One region of the Streptococcus koreensis genome, then DNA from elsewhere that is predicted to be linked to it. Evidence: predicted binding sites of a transcription regulator. Region 1 holds the regulator's gene; the other holds the start of a gene.
The links. The regulator CtsR, encoded in region 1, represses protease genes until heat stress. The targets are predictions, from matches to a motif close to TTGGTCAAAAAAGGTCAAANA.

Region 1 (4,185 bases):
GAGATGCTATCGCAACGGAAGGGATTTATGCCCTCAATAACCAAGAAAAAGGCCTCTTTGAGTTTGCTCAGCCAACCTTAGCTGTTAAAAAAGGAGAGCCAGCGCAAATCGTCGTCAAAAGAAAAGGTGGCTCTAAAGGAAGTGCCAGTCTTAAGTTAATCACAGAACCAGGAACAGGGGTTCATGGCAAGGTCTACAAAGATACCAATGTCACCCTTGAGTTCGCAGATGGAGAGACAGAAAAAACAGTCCAAGTCCCAACCCTTGATTTTGCAGGAAAAGCGACCGATGTCTATGACTTTAAGGCCAAATTGTTGCATCCAGATCAAGGCAGCCTGGTCGGCTTTATTCCAGAACTGACAGTCCAAGTGATGAACGAGGACCTACTTCCAGAAAATCGCAAAGAAGTGGATGATCAAGATCCAAAACTGCACTACAGTCAAGGCTGGAATCATGAGACGGACAATCGAGACTTCTCAAATGGAACGGAATCTTGGTCTAGCTTCAACCAAGTAACCGATGAAGAAGGAAAGAAACACATTGATGTGACCATCACCTTCAAGGGAACTGGTGTGGAAGTTCGAGGAGTGGTTGATCCAAGCCATGGTCTCTACAGCGTCACCCTAGATGGAAAAGAAATGGCCTTTGAAGAAGGACGTGGTCATGACTATGAGATTGAAGGCGACCATTACTTCAGTGGCTATGGAGATCAACGCAAACTGGACCAGAGTTTGGTCAATCTGCAAGGTCTAGCAAAAGGCTACCACCAATTACGTCTGCACTTGGATCCATCTCTCAATGATCCTCAGTCATCTAGAGCCATTCAGGTAGACCGCTTTATCCTATCAGGAAAAGATAGTCAGTTGCTCAGTCAAGAAGAGCTCCAACAGATTATCAAAGAAGGAGTAGAAAAGATCAAGGCTACTTCTCTCGATCGCTTGAAAGCAAATCTCAAATCAACTGTCCAAGAGCAATTGACGGAATTGACTCAGTTGTTGAATCAAGAGCGACCAGATTTGGTTGCTACAGCGAATCAAGTGGAAGCCCTTGAGACCATCTTAGAAGATGCTCATAATTATGAACCGCTGACGCAGACACGCCCAGACGAAGGTGTCCGGGATTTGATTCTTGAAAAGCCAGAACTTCTCATCGAAGCGGAGGAGATTCCATTTGAGAGTCAAACGCGTGAAAACAAGGATTTAACCAAGGGTGAAAGCCGGATCCTTCAAGCAGGGAAGGTTGGACGCCGCTTGAAGTTGATCGAGGTTCGACAAGAAGAAGGCAAAGAAATTCGGACAGAAGTCGATGCCTTTGTCGAAGTGGAAGCCCAGGACCAGATTACAGAAGTCGGAACAGGAGTGGTAGAAGAACATTCTGTGACACCTGATCTACCGACTCCAATAACACCTGTAACTCCAAGTAAAGACTTACAAGTTCATGCACATCATTCAACAGTAGATGATAAAAAAGAGAAAGAAACTCCGGTTCTTCTGAAAGAGACGACTCCAGAAGTAACTTCTGTTTTGACTGCCGAGCATCCAGTAGTAGAAGAGGTTGAAAGTCCTTCTCTACAACCGGAAGGTAAACTGCCACAGACAGGATCAGAGAAGGCAAGTTTCTTAGCCTGGATGGGACTTTTCGGCTTAGGTTTCTTAGGCGGAAGAGTAAAATTCGCTCGTCGGAAATCCTAAGGCACCTTCTATAAGAGGTTAGCAATCGCTAGCCTCTTTTTTGTTTCTTCTGGCTACCAGTAAGGGGGATTCAGATTCCATCTGGACGTAGTCTTTGCTTTATTTACAGGCGTAAAAATTGTATAATAGTCAGATAAGGTCAATAATGACATCATGGATGATGAGACCATTTTTTATCCTCTGAAGAGCAGAGAGTCCATCTAGAATGAAACCATCAGAAAGGAGCATCATGGCAAGTAAAAATACATCAGATAGCATCGAGGCCTATATCAAGTTGCTACTGGCTCAAGCAGGAATCGCTGAGCTCAAGAGAAGCGAATTAGCGGATGTTTTCCAAGTTGTTCCTAGTCAAATCAATTATGTGATTAAGACCCGCTTCACCGAAAGTCGAGGCTACATCGTAGAGAGCAAGCGTGGAGGCGGAGGTTATATCCGGATTGGCAAGATTCAATTTTCAGACCAACACCAGATGCTAACAGAGCTTGGCGCAAGCATTGGAGAACAGATCAGTCAGACTGTATTCTGTGATATCCTCCAGATGCTATTTGAAGAAAAACTCCTTACAAAGAGAGAAGCAGAGCTCTTGTCAGTGATGACAACAGACGAGGTTTTGGGAAGTGAAGCCCATCGCTTACGATCCAATATCCTACGAAAAATTATCCAACAAGTCGATAGAAAGGGAATGTAATCTCCTTATGAACTATTCAAAAGCCCTATTAGAAACGATTGAAGCCGCTCAAATCTTGGCGGGTCATTTTGATTCCCAAACCCTAGATACCTGGCATATCCTAGTGGCCCTAGCAAATAACCCCTATAGTGTAGCTGGTTCCGTCTTAAGTGACTATCCTATGCAGATTGATGATTTTCAAGACGCAGCTGAGCACATCACGGGCCAAGTCTACCAACGGGATGGTCGCTATGAGGTATTTCCTTTTTCTTTCCGTGTAGAAGAAATCATGAACCGTTCCCAAGAGATTGCCCAGGCAGTCCATGCCAAAAGTCTTGGAACAGAGCATGTCCTCTTGGCGCTCTTACTAGAGCGGGGAACCTTAGCTTCTCAAGTGTTGGAGTATGTGGGCTTCCGCTATGATGATCAGGAAGATGGCATTAAAATCGTCGAACTTCGTAAGAGTTTGGAACAACGAGCAGGTTGGGACAAGGAAGCTGTCAAGGCTATCCGTTCTCTCTATCGGTCCCAGCAACCAAATCGTCAAACCATGGGAAATATGATGGGCATGCCAGCCTCTACCAGCGGTGGTTTGGAAGACTACACCCGAGATTTGACAGAAATGGCTTGCAATGGCAGTTTGGAACCGGTGATTGGTCGGGGGCAAGAAATCTCGCGGATGATTCAGATTTTGAGCCGCAAAACGAAAAATAATCCAGTCCTCGTTGGAGATGCCGGTGTCGGAAAGACTGCTCTGGCTTTGGGCTTGGCCCAACGGATTGCCAGTGGAGATGTCCCAACTGAACTTGCTAAGATGCGTGTCTTAGAGTTAGACTTGATGAATGTTGTTGCGGGAACGCGTTTCCGTGGGGATTTTGAAGAGCGGATGAACAACATCATCAATGATATTGAAGAAGATGGCCATGTCATTCTCTTCATTGATGAGCTCCATACCATTATGGGATCTGGATCAGGGATTGACTCCACCTTGGATGCAGCCAATATCTTGAAGCCTGCCTTGGCTCGCGGGACCTTACGGACCGTAGGAGCGACTACGCAAGAAGAATACCAAAAACACATCGAAAAAGATGCCGCTCTGTCACGCCGTTTTGCCAAGGTTTTGATTGAGCAACCGTCTGTTGCGGATAGCATTGCTATTTTGCAAGGGCTCAAGAAGACCTATGAGCGTCACCACCGTGTCCATATTACGGATGCAGCCATTGAGACAGCCGTTGTCTATGCCCATCGTTATTTGACCAGTCGCCTCTTGCCAGACTCAGCCATTGATCTTTTGGATGAGGCGGCAGCGACTGTACAAAACAAGGGGCCTCAAGCGGGTCTTCAGTCCGATTTGACAGCTGCCGATCAGGCCTTGCTCAAGGGACAGTGGAAAAAAGTTGCTCAGTTACTAAAAGAAGACGCCAGTCCGAAAGGCTATCAGTTAGAAGTCAAGGAAGAGGATATTCTGAAGACGCTCAGTCAGCTTTCTGGCATTCCTGTGGAGAAACTAACCCAAACAGCAGCTAAGAAATACCTTGAATTAGAAGCGGAACTTCATAAGCGCGTGATCGGTCAGGATCAGGCCGTCTCAAGTATCAGCCGAGCGATTCGCCGCAATCAATCTGGAATCCGGTCTCACAAGCGACCAATTGGTTCCTTCCTCTTCCTCGGTCCGACAGGAGTCGGGAAAACCGAGCTAGCCAAGGCGCTTGCTGAGGTTCTATTTGATGACGAGTCCGCTTTGATTCGCTTTGATATGAGTGAATACATGGAGAAATTTGCAGCTAGTCGTCTCAACGGAGCTCCTCCGGGTTACGTTGGCTATGA
Region 2 (4,185 bases), 690 kb from region 1:
TCTATCTTGTAATCGACTAGGAATCAAACCTTCAAAACAAGCCTTATCTTTTGAAGGAATAACACATAAATGAAGAAAGGTATCCAAATCTAAACTATCTCTTACCTTCGCAACATGATAGCCATCAAACATATAACCTGGTGCTTGAATTAATTCTTCATACAGGAAATGAAAACTAACGCCAGGAATAAACTTTTCTTGCAATTCCTCCTCAGAAGGTGCCCGTCCTAACAAACGCTCCATAGCGAGTCGGTAACCCGAAGTCGTATTAGACCATCCAAACATGATATAGTCAAAATAGTCTGCTGGATCAGAAGCTACATTACGACTATCTGTAATTAGCTCAGCCCCACTTTTACCAAATACTTTAACCGCTGACCTGAGTTTCCCAGTCTGAAAAATAGCCTGTGCCACCTCAACTGTACAAGTATGACTACAATATTCTGAAGTAACCAACTTTTTCTGGATATCATAGGTAGAAGCTACAAGCTGATGACTTGGTCTGTATGGAGGAAAATAGCTATGCTTTTTCAAGTAATCATGAATTTGTATATTTAATTCAAGATCCTCACATTCCACAATAGTCTGACGATGATGGTCTTGTTCATAAGCAATAAACTTTGCTAGCTTCTCTAATTCCCATGATTGAATCTGAGGATAGTTTTCAAGAGCAAATTGATAAATTCCATCCCACTGGAGACTATAATCTGCATTACAAACTTTTACAAGCATATTCCTTCTCCTCAAATTTTCTTACTATCATTATACTACAAAACAATAGAAAGAAACTTCAATTGACAAAACCTGCTTTACAATAAGATAAATAAAAAAAGCCGAGATATTCCTATCTCAACCATTTTTCATAGAAAATTTAATCTTTATTTAAGGTACGTAAAGCAGCCTGATAGGTTTGTTCCATCAGCATGGTAATGGTCATAGGTCCAACACCACCTGGAACCGGAGTGATGTGACTAGCAAGTGGTGCCACGGTATCATAGTCGACATCTCCACAGAGCTTCCCATTTTCATCGCGGTTCATTCCGACATCAATAACGACCGCTCCCTCTTTGACAAAGTCAGCTGTAACAAATTTGGCACGACCAATTGCCACCACTAAGATATCGGCTTTTCTAGCAATTTTTGCCAAATGATGAGTCCGCGAATGGGTCAAGGTCACCGTTGCATTTTTTGCTAGGAGAAGCTGGGCCATGGGTTTTCCAACAATGTTAGACCGGCCAATGACAACTGCATTTTTCCCTTCGACATCAATATCATATTCCCGGAACATTTCCATGATCCCAGCAGGAGTTGAGGGAACCATGACTGGATTCCCTGACCAAAGATGTCCCATATTGAGAGGATGGAAGCCATCGACATCCTTATTAGGATCAATGGCTAACAAAACTGCCTCATCGTCGATATGGGCTGGTAGAGGCAACTGGACTAAAATACCATGCCAGAGTGGATCCTGATTGTAGCGGTCAATGAGGGACAACAAGTCCTTTTGGGAAATGCTTTCTGGCACTCGAATGACTTCACTTCGAAATCCTGCTGCCAAAGCTGACCGTTCTTTATTGCGGACATAGACCTGGCTAGCTGGGTTTTCTCCCACCAAAATCACTACTAAGCCTGGGACCTGACCAGTTTCGGCCTTTAAGTGAGCAGTTTTTTCTGCTAATTCCCCTTGCAATTTTACTGCCAAGGCCTTCCCATCAATCACATGTGTCATCTCAATCTCTTTTCTATTCAATATCTTCTCTATTATATCAGATTTGTGGACCTGCTCCTAACACTTCTTGATTAGATAAGGTTATAGGAAGAAACTATAGCAGTTTTCTTCCAACAAAAAAGAGAGTGGGACAGAAATCGGTAATTCGTTAGAATTCGATTTCGTCGTCCCACCTCCGCACAGTTGAGTAGGGCTATAAAAGCTGATGAAATCAGCGTAGTAGAGCCCACTCAACCACTGCGTCTTGCTCGACAATCCAAAGACAATTGAGAGGCTAGGACTTTTGTCCTAACCTCTTGATTGATACTTCTTAGTACAACAATTCGTAGATTTCCATTGCAATTAAGTCAATGCTATCGAATGTATAGGTCTCACGCGCTTCTACATCACGAAGAGTAAATACTGATCCATTTTCTTCATCATGGTTGTAGGCTACTTCAGCGACTACAACTCCTTCACGTTCAAAATTACGTTTTAAGTTTCCACCGTCTTTTGTCATTGCTTCCAAACGGCTGATAATTCGTACCAAATGTGATTCCATTTTGATTCTCCTATTTACTTTCTACTCTCCTATTCTATCATAAAAGAAGGAGGAAATTCCAATAAAAATCAACTTTTCCGCTTTTTTCCTCTTTATTCCATGCCTAAAACCGGACTTCATACTAAATTCTTGCAAACTTTTAGAATACTGATATAATGAAACTATAAAAGTTTGACTATTTCTGACCAATAGTTTCTACACTTTTTACCCTAGAGAAAGAGGTAAGAGAATGCTTTGTCAAAACTGTAAAATAAACGATTCAACCATTCATCTTTATACGAATGTGAATGGTCACCAACAACAAGTAGACCTTTGCCAGAACTGCTATCAAATTATGAAAACCGATCCTAACAATAGTCTCCTGGCAGGATTAAACCAACAAAATCGCGGAGGGCGGGATCCTTTTGAAGATTTCTTCAATCAACTGGGCAACTTCCAAGCTCCCCAAGAACCTCAAACGCCACCGACCCAATCAGGAGGAGGATATGGAGGTGGAAATGGCTACGGACAAAATGGGAACGGTCGAGCTACTGGACCAAATAGACCTCAAGCCAAACAACAACCAAAAGGACTCCTAGAAGAGTTTGGAATTAATGTTACTGAAATCGCTCGCCGTGGGGACATTGATCCAGTCATTGGCCGTGACGGCGAAATTCTCCGAGTTATTGAAATTTTAAACCGCCGAACCAAAAACAACCCTGTTCTGATTGGAGAACCTGGTGTCGGAAAAACAGCTGTCGTAGAGGGCCTGGCCCAGAAGATTGTCGATGGCGATGTCCCTTATAAATTACAAGACAAGGAAGTTATTCGGTTAGACGTTGTTAGCCTGGTTCAAGGGACTGGGATTCGTGGACAATTTGAAGAACGGATGCAACAACTAATGGAAGAAATCCGTCGCCGTGAAGATGTCATTTTGTTTATCGATGAAATCCATGAAATTGTAGGAGCAGGATCTGCAGGTGATGGCAACATGGATGCAGGAAATATCCTCAAACCGGCTCTCGCTCGTGGTGAATTGCAATTAGTTGGTGCCACAACACTCAATGAGTATCGTATTATCGAAAAAGATGCTGCTCTTGAACGCCGGATGCAACCAGTCAAGGTGGATGAACCAACGGTTGAAGAAACCATTACCATCCTTAAAGGCATTCAAAAGAAATACGAAGACTACCACCACGTCCACTACACAGATGGTGCTATTGAGGCTGCAGCTCTCCTCTCCAATCGCTATATCCAAGACCGCTTCTTGCCCGACAAAGCCATTGACCTCTTGGACGAAGCAGGCTCTAAGATGAATTTGACCCTCAATTTTGTCGATCCCAAAGTCATTGACCAGCGCTTAATTGAAGCCGAAAATCTCAAGGCCCAAGCGACGCGGGATGAAGATTTTGAAAAAGCAGCCTACTTCCGTGACCAAATCGCTAAGTACAAAGAAATGCAAGGGCAACAGGTCACCGACCAAGATACGCCCGTCATTAGCGAAAAGACTATCGAACACATTGTTGAGCAAAAGACCAATATTCCAGTTGGAGATTTGAAAGAAAAAGAACAGTCTCAATTGATTAATTTGGCTGCTGATTTAAAAGCTCATGTCATCGGCCAAGATGAGGCTGTTGAAAAAATTGCTAAGGCTATCCGTCGTAATCGGGTAGGACTTGGAACGCCAAACCGTCCAATCGGTAGCTTCCTCTTTGTTGGACCAACTGGTGTCGGGAAGACCGAGTTGTCCAAGCAATTGGCCATCGAACTCTTCGGTTCTGCTGATAGTATGATTCGCTTTGACATGAGTGAATACATGGAGAAACATGCCGTTGCCAAATTGGTCGGTGCTCCTCCAGGTTATGTCGGCTATGAAGAAGCTGGCCAGCTGACTGAAAAAGTACGTCGCAACCCTTACTCTCTTATTCTTCTAGAT

Region 2: a site for CtsR is predicted at 2,439-2,459, ahead of D7D50_RS00095 (ATP-dependent Clp protease ATP-binding subunit). Genes of this name have one in related genera too.

Annotation. Positions count from the first base shown of each region.
Region 1 is NZ_CP032620.1:704,062-708,246, forward strand. It holds gene D7D50_RS03700 (alpha-L-fucosidase) at 1-1,691, shown strand, start outside; gene D7D50_RS03705 (CtsR family transcriptional regulator) at 1,921-2,379, shown strand; gene D7D50_RS03710 (ATP-dependent Clp protease ATP-binding subunit) at 2,387-4,185, shown strand, end outside.
Region 2 is NZ_CP032620.1:11,446-15,630, forward strand. It holds gene D7D50_RS00075 (phosphate ABC transporter ATPase) at 1-732, opposite strand, end outside; gene D7D50_RS00080 (bifunctional methylenetetrahydrofolate dehydrogenase/methenyltetrahydrofolate cyclohydrolase) at 872-1,729, opposite strand; gene D7D50_RS00090 (DUF1797 family protein) at 2,040-2,270, opposite strand; gene D7D50_RS00095 (ATP-dependent Clp protease ATP-binding subunit) at 2,500-4,185, shown strand, end outside.